4 regions of the Altererythrobacter sp. CAU 1778 genome follow, and region 4 is predicted to be linked to each of the others. Evidence: predicted binding sites of a transcription regulator. Region 4 holds the regulator's gene; each other region holds the start of a gene.
The links. The regulator LexA, encoded in region 4, represses DNA repair genes until DNA is damaged. The targets are predictions, from matches to a motif close to GTTCCNCNCTTGTTCT.
Positions count from the first base shown of each region.

Region 1: a site for LexA is predicted at 1,704-1,719, ahead of ACXYN8_RS05600 (ATP-dependent helicase). Genes of this name have one in related genera too.
Region 2: a site for LexA is predicted at 1,799-1,814, ahead of recA (recombinase RecA). Genes of this name have one in related genera too.
Region 3: a site for LexA is predicted at 2,093-2,108, ahead of ACXYN8_RS13525 (S24 family peptidase). Genes of this name have one in related genera too.

Region 1 covers NZ_JBTLRP010000001.1:1,196,003-1,199,244, forward strand. The annotation lists gene ACXYN8_RS05600 (ATP-dependent helicase) at 1-1,695, opposite strand, end outside; gene ACXYN8_RS05605 (hypothetical protein) at 1,819-2,385, shown strand; gene ACXYN8_RS05610 (hypothetical protein) at 2,648-3,010, shown strand; gene rsmD (16S rRNA (guanine(966)-N(2))-methyltransferase RsmD) at 3,019-3,242, opposite strand, start outside.
Region 2 covers NZ_JBTLRP010000001.1:1,175,743-1,178,984, forward strand. The annotation lists gene ACXYN8_RS05520 (DUF4139 domain-containing protein) at 1-161, shown strand, start outside; gene ACXYN8_RS05525 (DUF4139 domain-containing protein) at 175-1,767, shown strand; gene recA (recombinase RecA) at 1,898-2,959, shown strand; gene alaS (alanine--tRNA ligase) at 3,164-3,242, shown strand, end outside.
Region 3 covers NZ_JBTLRP010000004.1:57,887-61,128, reverse strand. The annotation lists gene mobF (MobF family relaxase) at 1-93, shown strand, start outside; gene ACXYN8_RS13545 (hypothetical protein) at 157-405, shown strand; gene ACXYN8_RS13540 (DUF6961 family protein) at 439-636, opposite strand; gene ACXYN8_RS13535 (DUF5818 domain-containing protein) at 636-944, opposite strand; gene ACXYN8_RS13530 (thermonuclease family protein) at 935-1,360, opposite strand; gene ACXYN8_RS13525 (S24 family peptidase) at 1,372-2,016, opposite strand; gene ACXYN8_RS13520 (WYL domain-containing protein) at 2,426-3,242, shown strand, end outside.
Region 4 covers NZ_JBTLRP010000001.1:1,493,893-1,497,134, forward strand. The annotation lists gene ACXYN8_RS07060 (ComEC/Rec2 family competence protein) at 1-1,184, shown strand, start outside; gene lexA (transcriptional repressor LexA) at 1,241-1,930, opposite strand; gene ACXYN8_RS07070 (molybdopterin molybdotransferase MoeA) at 2,008-3,204, opposite strand; gene moaC (cyclic pyranopterin monophosphate synthase MoaC) at 3,201-3,242, opposite strand, start outside.

The DNA of each region.
Region 1 (3,242 bases), 300 kb from region 4:
GATGGTCATGATGGTGACCTTCTCGCCATCGTCGTTGGCGTCGTTATCCATGACGAGGGCGACGTGTTCGAGGAAGTCGCCCAGCGTCGCATATTCCTCCATCGCGCGGGCGAGTTCGGTGAGGTTGTCGGCACGGCCCGCGCTTTCCGCCGAACGGTCAGCGGCCAGCATGTCGTTGTAGCCGCTTTCCTCCAGCACGGTCCTAAGCAGCTCGGCGGGGGACGTGGTCTCGGCCAGTTCGCGCCAGCGCAGGAAACTGCCCATCATCCCGGCGATGGTGGTGCTGGCGCGCTTCGGCAGTTCGTCGCTGTCCGCCAGTTGCAGCGATGCTGCGGCCAGCGGCAGGCCGGAACGGCGCGCGTGGCGGTGCATCTGTTCCAGCGTCTTGGCGCCGAGCCCGCGCTTGGGCTGGTTGTAGATACGCTCGAACGCGAGATCGTCCTGCGGCTGGGCGATGACGCGAAGATAGGCGAGTGCGTCGCGGATCTCGGCGCGTTCGTAGAAGCGAAAGCCGCCGATGATGCGATAGTTGACGCCGATCTGGATGAAGCGGTCTTCGAATTCGCGGGTCTGGTACTGCGCGCGGACGAGAATTGCGACCTCGTCGAGATTGGCGCCTTCGCGTTCCAGCCGCTCGATCTCCTCACCGACGCGGCGCGCTTCCTCCGGCGCGTCCCACACGCCGATGACGCGGACTTTCTCGCCCGCTTCGACTTCCGTCCAGAGTGTCTTGCCGAGCCGTTGGCTGTTGGCATCGATCAGGCCGCTCGCCGCCGCGAGGATATGCGGGGTGGAGCGGTAATTCTGTTCCAGCTTGACGATCTTCGCGCCGGGAAAGTCTTTTTCGAAGCGCAGGATGTTCGCCACCTCTGCCCCGCGCCAGCTGTAGATCGACTGGTCGTCGTCACCGACAACGCAGATGTTCTTGCGTTCCTGCGCGAGCAGCCGCAGCCAGAGATACTGGACCGCATTGGTGTCCTGATATTCGTCCACCATGATGTATTTGAAGCGGCGCTGGTACTGTTCCAGAACGTCGCGGTGCTGGCGGAAGATGTTGAGCACGTGCAGCAGAAGATCGCCGAAATCGCAGGCGTTCAGATCCTTCAGCCGGTCCTGGTACAGCTGATAAAACTGCTGTCCGCGTCCGTCGGCGAAACTCTCGTTTTCCACCGCGTCGAGATCGGCGGGGTTGAGGCCGCGGTTCTTCCACCGGTCGATCAGGCCAGCAAGCTGGCGCGCGGGCCAGCGCTTTTCGTCGAGATCGTTCTGGACGATCAGTTGTTTCAGCAGGCGGATCTGATCGTCGGTGTCGATGATCGTGTAATTGCTTTGCAGGCCGACAAGTTCGGCATGGCGACGCAGCATCTTGGCGCAGATTGAGTGGAAAGTGCCGAGCCACGGCATTCCTTCGACCGCAGGGCCGATCAGTTCACCCACGCGATGCCGCATTTCGCGCGCGGCCTTGTTGGTGAAGGTAACGCAGAGGATTTCGCTCGGCCACGCCAGACGCATGGCAACGAGGTGGCCGAGCCGCGTGGTCAGCGCCGCCGTCTTTCCGGTGCCTGCGCCCGCGAGCATCAGCACCGGCCCTTCGGTCGCGAGCACGGCTTCGCGCTGCGGCGGGTTCAACCGCGCAAGGTAGGGCGCTTCGGCGGCGCGATCCGCAGGGACGGGGAGGGGGGCTGAATCGCTCATGGAGAGTGCGAACAGCTAGGGAACAGCTGGCCTGCGCGCAAGGGCGCTTCGCCGCGAATGCGGAACCTGCGGGCAGTGCCGAGCGTAGGTCCGGCAACCGTTCCCCTCGAAAGGAGACAGACAATGAAGAACCTCATGCTCGCCGGCGCAGCCGCTCTCTCGCTCGCCACCGTGCCCTCGATCGCCCACGCCGACCACCACATGTCGGGTGAAGCCATGTCGGAAATGCACGCAGAAGCGATGGCCGAGTGGCCTGAAGACCGGATGATGGCCTACAATGCGTGGGAAGCTCCGGTGCAAGAATACTACTGGACGCTCGAGCCCATGCAGCAGGACGCCTGGTGGCTCCTCAACGACCAGCAGCGCACCCGCGTCTTTGCAATGACGCCCGAACAGCGGACCGCCGCGTGGAGCGCGATCATGACGCAGGTCAGCGCACAATCGACAATGCCGGCAGCGACGGCAAGCACGACTGCGATGGCAGCAACCACCGCATCGGCATCGGCAGCGGGCAACCCTCGTTTCGTCGCGGGTGAAGTTGCCCAGACCGCACCGGCGCGCGCTTCGGGCGAAGAATATCCCGTTTGCAGCGCGACCGTGACCGATAGCTGCATCAATCCCTACGCCGTGAACAAGCGTGGCAACAAGCCGCTCGACTACTGGCCGGGCAAGCCTGCCAGCGAGATGTAATCGGCAGATCGAGTTCGAAACACGGTGGCAACGCCGTGCTTCCTCCGGGGGCGGTTTCGCGAATAGCGGAGCCGCCCTTTCTGCTGGAATGCCGCTGTTCGCCTCACCGCATCTGCGCCACGGCGAACGGCGCGGTGCCTTGGCGACGGGTCCGGTCGAGACCCCGCCCGGTTGATGTTGCCGCCATTCGCTCGCAGTCTGTCTACATCGCCCAGGGAAAGGCGGTTCGTCACGCGAATGAAGAAGGAAGGGAAAAATTCCGATGAGAAGACTTCAGTTCGCATTCGTTTCCGCTGTCGCTGTACTGGCCGTTCCACTGATGGCGCAGACCGTCGTCACGCCGCCCCCGGTGGAGGAGCCTGACGCCGTCGAGGTGCCGGAAGACGAGCAGCCGCGGTTGGAGCAGCCTGACGTGCTCCCCGCGCCGGAATTGCCAGACACCGCGCCTCCGGTGACCACGCAGGCCGAACCGGATGTTCTGAGCGACCCCGCTCCACTGGCCGAGGAGCCGGTCCCGGAGCAGAACGTCGACGAGAATGCGGAAACGGGAGCTCCCGACCCGGCTCCGCACGAGTCGCATGAAAATCACGACATGACGGAGGAACCCGCGGCGGACCCGATCTGAGGCCGGAGTTATGCGAGGCGGAGCAGGGTGAGCTTCGCCTTGCCGACCTTGCGTTCGGCATCGACGGCGAGGGCGCTCACTTCGACACTTTCGGTGGCGGATGTCTCGACCGCCAGCCAGGTCGCCTCGCCGATCCAGCCGAGCCTGAGCAACCGGTCGAGCGCCACAGCGCCAGCGCCGGTCTCGTAAGGCGGGTCGAGCAACAGCAGGTCGTGCGGCGTTTTCGCCGGGC
Region 2 (3,242 bases), 320 kb from region 4:
TGCAGGCAGGGCTCGATCGCGGCTGGGGTAGCCGGGATTACCGCATCGTGAGCGAGGATCTTCCGGGCGAGCAGATCAACGCGGACATGCGCAAATATGTCATCCCCGTGCCGGCCAACGGCTCGCGCGAGGTTCGGGTCACTTACGCTACGCGCTACTGATCGGGGCAGGGCCGTGAAGCGCGCCACCCTTTTCCTCGCCGCCGCGCTTGTCACGCAGCCGCTGTCGGCGCGCGAGGTGGTCGAAGCCTCCGCACCGACCGATACGGCCGTGACGATCTACCGCGACCCCAGCGGCGGCGGCTTCAACAAGGACAATCCGCGCGGCTTCGCGATGATCAGCGAGACGCGAACCGTCACCCTGCCGCCGGGCGAATCGACCATCCGCTTCGTCGGCGTGTCGGAGGGTATGATCGCGATCTCCGCCATCGTCTCGGGCCTGCCGGGCGGCACGATCGAGAAGAACCGCAACGCCGACCTGCTGTCTCCCGCCGCGCTTGTCGACGGGACGCTCGGCAACCGCGTGACGATCACGCGCACCGATCCCGCAACCGGCGTGGCGCAGAGCGAAGATGCTGTGGTCCGCACCCGCGCCGACGGCGGGCTGGTGCTGGAGACTTCGGAAGGGTTCGAGGCGGTGCGCTGCTCCGGCCTGCCGGAGAAGCTGACCTTCGACAGCGTGCCGGACGGCCTCTACGCCCAGCCACTCTTCACCATCGACACGCGCGATCCCACCGGCGGCACCTACGAGGTCACGCTCACCTATCTGTCTTGGGGCTTCGACTGGCGCGCGCACTACGTTGCGACCCTGCAGAAGGGCGGGCGGCGCGGCGATGTCGGGATGCGGATGCTGAGCTGGCTGACGCTCGTCAACGACAACGGCCAGAGCTTCGCCGACACCGACCTTATGGTCGTGGCCGGCACGCTCAACGTCGAAAGCGATTACCGTCAGCTCGCCGCCCCGCCGCGCGCCAGCGGTCTGCGACTGACCTGCTGGCCGATTGGCAGCACGGCGGCAGGTTCGCCGATCCCGACCTTCCAGAAGAACGAACTGGCGGAAGAGGCGATGTATGATTCGGCCAGTGCCATCATCGTCACCGGATCGCGTGCGCCTCCCCCGCCGCCACCTCCGCCGCCGCCACCACCTGCTGCGATGGTCGCGAACGAGGAGAACCTTGGTGATCTCAAGCTGTTCCGCGTGCCGGAACCCGTCACCGTCAGCGCCAAGGGACTGAAGCAGGTCGCCTTCCTCGACCGCGACGATGTCCAGGGCGGTTTCGTCTACGAGAGCGATTGTTATTTCGGCGGGGCGGAAGGTTTCGACCCCGTTGAACTGCTGTTCGAAACCGAAAACGACGAGGAGCACGGCCTTGGCCAGTCGCTGCCGACCGGAGGGGTCACGGTGTTCGAGCCCACAACGCACGGTGATTTGCCGATCGGTGAAGACGATATCCGCGACTATGCGCTGGGAGAGGATGTCGAGGTATCGCTGGGCGAAAGCACCAAGGTCTTCGCCCGCTGCGTTCTCGACGGGGAGGAGCCGGACGACAACACCGCATGGCGCACCCTGCGCGCAGAGGTGACCAACTCCGGCAACCGCACGGCTGAAGTCCGGCTCGTCCTAGGCTATGCCCGCGATTACGAGGTGCGCAAGGGAAAACGGCTGGCGATGAAAGACGGCCAGCACACGATTACCCTGCGCGTGAAACCGGGCAAAACGACCACGACGAAGTTCCAGGCTCGCGAGGTCGATCGCGAGGAGGAGTAGGGGCTGGATGATCGGTCTCCAACAAATTTTCGTTCCCCCCTTGTTCTGGTGGAACAAAGCGGATACATAGCCTTCCAGACAGCAGTCGATAACGGGGAATGCCCCCTAGGCAAGCGAAGGAGGCCATGCGATGGCGACGCCACTGAAACTGGTTGAAAAGGAAAGCAACGTGGACCGTCAGAAGGCGCTCGACGCCGCGCTCGCACAGATTGATCGCGCATTCGGCAAGGGGTCGGCGATGAAGCTCGGCTCCAAGGAAGCGATGAATGTGGAATCGATCTCCACCGGTTCGCTGGGGCTGGACATCGCGCTGGGCATCGGTGGCTTGCCGAAGGGCCGCGTGATCGAAGTCTACGGGCCGGAAAGCTCGGGGAAGACCACGCTGGCGCTGCACGTCATCGCGGAAGCGCAGAAGAACGGCGGCACCGCGGCCTTCGTCGACGCCGAACACGCGCTCGACCCCGTCTACGCCAAGAAGCTGGGCGTCGATATCGACGAACTGATCGTTTCGCAGCCCGACACGGGCGAACAGGCGCTGGAAATCACCGATACTCTGGTCCGCTCCAACGCGGTGGACGTTCTGGTGGTGGACTCGGTCGCCGCTCTGGTTCCGCGTGCGGAAATCGAAGGCGAGATGGGTGACAGCCACGTCGGCTTGCAGGCCCGCCTGATGAGCCAGTCGCTGCGCAAGCTGACCGGCTCGATCAACCGTAGCAAGTGCATGGTCATCTTCATCAATCAGCTGCGCATGAAGATCGGCGTGATGTACGGCAATCCGGAAACGACCACCGGCGGCAACGCGCTGAAGTTCTATGCCTCGGTCCGTCTCGACATCCGCCGCACCGGGCAGATCAAGGATCGCGACGAGATCATCGGCAACTCGACCCGCGTGAAAGTGGTCAAGAACAAGGTCGCCCCGCCGTTCAAGCAGGTCGAATTCGACATCATGTATGGCGAAGGCATCTCGAAGATCGGCGAGATACTCGACCTCGGCGTGAAGGCTGGCATCGTGGAGAAGTCGGGCAGCTGGTTCAGCTACGACAGCATCCGCATCGGCCAGGGCCGCGAGAATGCGAAGACCTATCTCAAGCAAAACTCCGAAGTTTGCGACAAGCTGGAAGCCGCCATCCGCGGCCGGACCGACGAAGTCGCCGAGGAAATGATGGCGGGCCCGGACGCAGGCGACGACTGACTTTTCTCAAGAAGCGCACCGGGTGACGGTGTCGCTTGCGAAACGAGGGCCGGTGGCGTCGCATCCTTCTTTGGAAGGATCGCCCACCGGCCTTTTCGTGTCTGTTGCCTGAGAGCACACCTTGCTGCGGAAACCGCAGACTCTCCGCCCGTCGCACCCATCTGGCGACTTGCCGCAAGGGCAGCGAACGCCTAACTGCCAGCCATGCAGACGACCAACGATATCCGCCGGTCCTTCCTCGACTATTTCGGCGGCGCAGACCATGCCGTGGTGCCTTCCGCAC
Region 3 (3,242 bases), on a different contig from region 4:
AAGGGCAAGGCGTCTGATCGTTCGCAAGAACCGGTTCGCGAGCCGCCCGAACTCGATCGCTCGATCACCAAGCCCTTCGAAATCGGGATCTGACGCAGCGTCTATCCGCATGGGTTCATATGGCACCGGTTGACTGTTAGTTCTGTTTTTGTTCTCATGGCGACCATGTCTCGAATCGCCGATGAGATCCTGTTTACGCACATCGAGGTCGCGCTTGCGGTTGCGTCCGAAGCAACGCTTGTCGGGCTCGGTGCTGACGACCTGCGAACCCAGCGCAATGCTCGTGTCGATCTCGCGCGCCACCTGGTCGAACGCATGCAGGGTTTGGAGTTCGAAGGAGAGGGGAATGCCGGCAGGAGCTCTCAGCCCACTCTCTTTCCGGGCGATCTCTCGCCGATGGGCTGACCAGCATTGAGATGTGGCTGAGGCAATACTGGCTTATTGCAGGCGCGTCGGGCGATCTTTTCCCATCAGCTCTGCCACGCGTTTGCCGATGGCTTTCCAGGTGGCAATGCCCGCCTCGTCCTGCGCCAGCGCGCGCGCGCCGATCTGCTCGGCGACATGAAGCGGTGCATTCTCACCGTGGGATTTCAGAACCTGGTTGGCACAGGCCCAGAGTTCCCAATCGCTCAGCATCAGCCGAGACGTCCAACAAGGCCGAGGAGGAACGCGATCAAACCGTAGCCCACGACACTGCACGCCAAGAGAAGTTCTACATTGAATTTGGAGCGAGGAGGGCGGGGTTGTCCTGCTGGCCAGATCTGATCGCAGATGAGCTCGTTGAACCCGGCGCGGCGTCCGCAGACTTCCACTTCGCATCCGAGCAACCGACGTGCTCCACGCCCGGTGTCGAGCTCCCACACGCCGCCGCCTGAATGCAGTTCAAGTCCGAAGGGGCCTTCTACAAGACGGCCTGTCAGATAGAGCTCCGGGCTTAGCGGCATGCAGGCCCTTTCCAGTAGCGATCCCAACGCAGCACCGTGCGTGTCTGGATCATCGAGCAGGAGAGATCGGCTCCGTTCGGCAGTCGGCACCAGGCAGCCGTCCGGTTGCCGCCGGCCGAACCTTCCGACCGGCATGTCAATCTCGGTCCACGAACCACGACGTGCCCTGTCGATATGGTCCCGCGAGGGCCGCCAAGAAGATCGACGAGAGCGTCACGCGCTTCGATAGCCGACGCGTCGGGGCAGGGCTGGTTGGTTCGGCATGTTCCATCCATTTCGCGCGCGGCGATCCCGGCGATGCGGACATGGGGGCCTTCGGCACACCATATGGGTCCGTCGCCATCCCAGACATGCGTGGGTGTGCAGGTAAAGGTCTGGCCGGCAGCGACGATCGAGGCAGCGAGGAGGGCAAGCATTGGCGAGCTACCTAGCGAAGCGCGCGGCCGAACCAAAGCACGCGGCCGACAATGTTGATCGTCCGCTTCTCCAGTCCGCGCCAACTGGGATAGGCCGGATTGTCGCTAAGCACCGAGACCCGCTTGCCTTGCGGCTCGATTGCGACCCGCTTGACGCTGAGCATGTCGTCCATGCGCAGCACATAGATCCCGTCGCGCAGCCGCGACTGCCCATCATTGAGATCGACCATTACTTCATCGCCGTCATGCAGCGTTGGCTCCATCGAATCCCCGTGCACGGCGATGATCGAAAGGCTCGTCGCCTTGCTTGCGGTCAGACGGCGCAGCCACTTTTCGTCGAACCCGAACTGGGCGCATTTGGATTCCATTTCGGCCAAAGCGCCGTGCCCCGCCGAGGCTTCGACATCGAGAACCGGGACATGGACCAGTTCGACGACCGGGCCGGATCGCCGTTCGGGCGCACCGAGGATCTTCTCGTCTACTCCGAAAAAGCGGGCGAGCACGGAGCGGTCCTGCTCGTCCAGTTGCCGGGGACTGCCGCGGCGGATGTATTGCTGGATGTAGGCCGCGTTACGTCCAAGAAGGCGGGAGATTGAGGAGTAATTACAGCCTCGTTGCTGGATCAGATCGTCCAGGGCTTTGCGTGCATCTTCCATCGCTGCGGGTCCTATCGCATCCGTCTAGGAAATTCGATCCTAGACTCTAGGAAGTCTTCCTAATAAGAACATAACAAGAACACAAGCGGAAAGCGAGTCGAAGGCGATGGAGCTCCTGGACCAGATTGAGGGCTATTTGGCGCGAAGTGGTACGAAGGCCAGCATGTTTGGTAGGCAGGCAGTCGGGGACCCACGGTTTGTTCAGGATCTTCGCGAAGGGCGTCGGCCGAGGCGCAAGACGACGCAACGCGTCCTTAATTTTCTCGCGTCTACAGAGGGAGTTGCGTCCACGCTCTCGGATCGTGTTGACGTGTAGGCGGATTAGATTCGCATTGCTTTAATTACGTCCGTCCAGTAGGTGTGCCCATACAGAAACTGGTCAGTCCAGCTTTTGTGGGGGCTACGGGGCATGGACGTCGAATCAGGATTACGAAGAGGGGTAGAGAGCAGGCTGGAATTCATCGAATTCCGGTTGTTCTGGGAAGGTCACGTAAACCGAAGCGACATCGTCGAGACATTCGGGGTTTCAATCAATCAGGCGTCAGCCGATCTCAACAGATATCTGGGGCTGGCCGAGACCAACATGGTCTACGACAAAAGCGCACGGACCTATGTGCGAAGCTCTTCCTTCAAGCCAATCTTCCATAAGCCTGACGCCGAGCGGTATCTCACCCAGATCCGGTCGATAGCTGACGGGATCATTACGCCCGACGATGCCTGGATAGGCAGCGTTCCGGGGTTTGCTTGTGCGCCAACTCCTGCCCGCGGGGTGTCTGCACCCATGCTCAGAGCGGTCGTGACCGCAATCAAGCGCAAGGAAGCACTCGAGGTTCTCTATCAGTCGATGTCGTCGCCGGATCCGTCCTGGCGCTGGATCGCGCCGCATGCCTTGGTGTTTGACGGGTTCAGATGGCACGCCCGAGCACACTGCGTCCGTAGCGGTGAATTCAAGGACTTCGTCCTGTCCCGCATCGGTGAAACGCGGGCGAGCAAGGCTTCCGATGTCGCAGCTTCGCGAGATGTCGATTGGCATTGTGACGTTGACCTTATCATCGCGCCCCACCCCGATCTGAGCGCTGGTCAACGAAAGGCAATCGAACTCGATTACGCCATGGATCGGGGCAGGGCGACGATCCCGGTCAAGCGCGCACTCCTCTACTACGCACTAAAGCGCCTGGGGCTCGACACGGACCCGTCGGCTCGGCGGCCTCAGGATCAGCAGATCG
Region 4 (3,242 bases):
CGCTTGCAGGGCTGGGTTACACCTTGCTGACCGGGGCGGAGGTTCCGACGGTCCGAAGCTGCATCGCCGCACTTCTGGTGCTGGGCGCGCTAGTCATCGGCCGGGAAGCGCTGTCGATGCGTATGGTCGCGGTTGCAGCGATGGTCGTGATGATATTGTGGCCGGAATCAGTCGTCGGGCCGAGCTTCCAGATGAGCTTCGCTGCCGTTCTTGCCATTGTCGCACTGTCTGGCAGCGCGCCGGTAAAGCGTTTCCTGGCACCGCGTGAGGAGAGTTTCGGCAGGCGTGTCGCTCGCGGCGCGGCCATGCTTTTCCTGACGGGCATCGTCATCGAGGTCACACTGATGCCCATTGGCCTGTACCACTTCCACAAGGCCGGTGTTTACGGCGCATTCGCCAATCTGGTCGCCATTCCGCTGACGACATTCGTGTCGATGCCGCTGATTGCGCTCGGACTGTTGCTGGACACGGTGGGAGCCGGCGCTCCGGCGTGGTGGCTGGTGGGTAAGTCGCTCGACGCCCTTCTATGGATAGCACATTGGACGGCCGCGCAGCCCGGGGCGGTGAAACGTCTTCCGCAGATGAGCGAGATGACTTTCGCGCTCTTCGTCCTTGGTGGTCTGTGGCTTGCGCTGTGGAAGGGGAGGGCGCGCCTATTGGGACTGTTGCCCGCTGGAATCGCGCTGCTTGTGACTCTGACTAACCCCGGCCCCGACCTTCTCGTCAGCGCTGATGGGCGTCACCTGGCTGTGATCGAGGACGGCGCGGATGCAGGTCTGTTCCTTCTCCGTGATACCCAGAGCAGTTACGCCCGCGACAATCTGCTGGAACTGGCCAGCGCTGGCGACGAAACCCGCACTATCGACAGCTGGAGCCGTGCGCGGTGCAGCGCGGACTTTTGTAGTTTTACCCTCCGCCGGGATGGTCGCGACTGGAACGTGCTCGCGGCCCGTTCGGGGGAGGTCGTCGAGGAACGGGCCCTTGCCGCCGCGTGCGAGCGCGCGGACATCGTCGTGGCCGATCGCTTTTTGCCGCGCAGCTGCGAGTCGCGCTGGTTGACCGCTGACCGCCGCCACCTGAGCGAAAGCGGTGGGCTGGCTATTTATCTGGAACAGGAGAGGGTCGTCAGCGTCGCCGACAGCCGAGGGGCGCATGGCTGGTGGCGGGGAGCGCAGCGACGCTGACGAACTCGCAATCCGATGTTTATCCGGCAGATCGCCGTTGACCGTGCCTCGGCAGATCAGTGGTACCGGCGCAGAAGCCCGGCTAGCTTGCCCTGAACCTGCACCTCGTCCGCGCGATAGATTTGTGGTTCGTAAGCGCCATTGGCCGGGTCCAGACGAACCATGCCGTTCTCGCGACGCAGGTATTTTAGCGTCGCCTCTTCACCGCGGACGAGAGCAACCACAATCTCGCCATCGCGCGCGGCGTCCGCCTTGCGGACGAGAGCGAAGTCACCGTCGAGAATGCCCGCTTCGATCATGGAATCGCCAGACACTTCCAGCGCGTAATGCTCGCCTGCGCCGAGAAGGGCAGCAGGAACGGGAAGCGACTGATGATCTTCCAGAGCTTCTATCGGTGCACCGGCAGCAATCCGGCCGTGCAGCGGCACCTCGATCACATCGTTTGCCGGTTGCGGAGCAACCGCCGGAACGGAAACGGTGCGGGAAATGGCACCGGACCGGTCATCGACCTTCGGACCCTGCGCGGTGGCATCCTCAGGCTGCCGGAGGACTTCCAGTGCCCGTGCACGATTGGGGAGACGGCGGATAAAACCGCGCTCCTCTAGTGCAGAGATCAGCCGGTGCACACCGGACTTGGACTTGAGATCCAGCGCTTCCTTCATTTCTTCGAATGAAGGCGAGATGCCGGTTTCTTCCAGTTTCTGCTGAATGAAACGAAGCAGCTCGTGCTGTTTGGCTGTCAACATCCTGTCCGTCGCTTTCCGGTCTTTACAGTGAACGAATGCGGAACAATTAGGAAACTTCTGTTGCCATGTCAACACGCCTATCGCAGCGGGTAAATCCTGACCATGTCTCCAATGCTGGCCGGAATCGCCTGCGGCTCGCGCCGGATCAGCAGTTCAGCGTTGGCAAGCGCAGATAGACCGCTGCTGTCCTGCGAAGAGAGCGCTTCCACTCCACCGTCGCTCCAGCGTGCACGAACCAGCTCCAGCCGTTTGCCCGCTGCGGGCAAGGGGCCTGCCAGCGGTGCGATGGTGAAGCGTGGAAGAGCCTCCGCAATCGAAGCACCCGCCAATGCCCGCAGCAACGGCAGGAGGAACATATGGGTCGTGACGAAAGCCGAGACCGGGTTGCCCGGAAGACCGAGCACGCGCTGCTGCCCGCGCGTGCCATAGAGCAGTGGCTTCCCCGGCCGCATCAATACTCGCCAGAAGCCCGTCTCCGCACCCCATAGAGCCAGCGCCGGCCGCAGCATGTCATGGTCCCCCACGGAAGCTCCGCCGGAGGTTACGACCACATCGGTGTCGGCCCCAGCAAGGGCATTTGCGAGGGCGGCGGCATCGTCTGGGATGGGGCCAACCGATCGCACGAGAGAGGCAAACGGCTTTGCGAGGGCCGCGATCATCGCTGCATTGGTAGCCACGATCGATGCTTCACCGGCGCCCGACAACAGCTCATTGCCACAATCGATCACGGTCAGGCTCGGCAGGCGACCGGCCGCGAGTGTCTCGGCTCCGCCGGCCATGGCGAGCGCCATCCGTGCCGGAGTGACGCGGCAGCCACGTTCGAGCAACGTGTCACCGTCCGCGAAATCGAAGCCCGCGCGTCGCACGTTCTGGCCTTGGGCAGCGGAGGATTGCGTCGAGATTCGCTCCCCGTTGCGTGTCACCACTTCCTGAATCACGACCGCATCGGCGCCCGCAGGCAAGTGCGCGCCGGTGGAGATGCGCACCGCCTCACCTGCGCCAATCGCGCCGGGAAACGGCCTTCCGGCGGCGCTTTCACCGATCACGACTAGCGAGCCGGTGGCATCTCCTGCGCGCACGGCATAGCCATCCATCGCCGACAAGTCGGCGCGGGGATTGGACCGGCACGCCACGACGGGTTCGGCGAGAAAACGACCTGCGGCTTCCCTGATTGAAATTCTCTCGGACCCGAGCGGTCCGACGGTTTCGAGCATCCGCTCTTGCGCATCTTCCAGTGGAAGCGGAACGGGAAGGTCGTCGGCCTGATCGCTCACGGTGCGTCGGCGTGCCAGTCGCCGGATTTGCCGCCAGT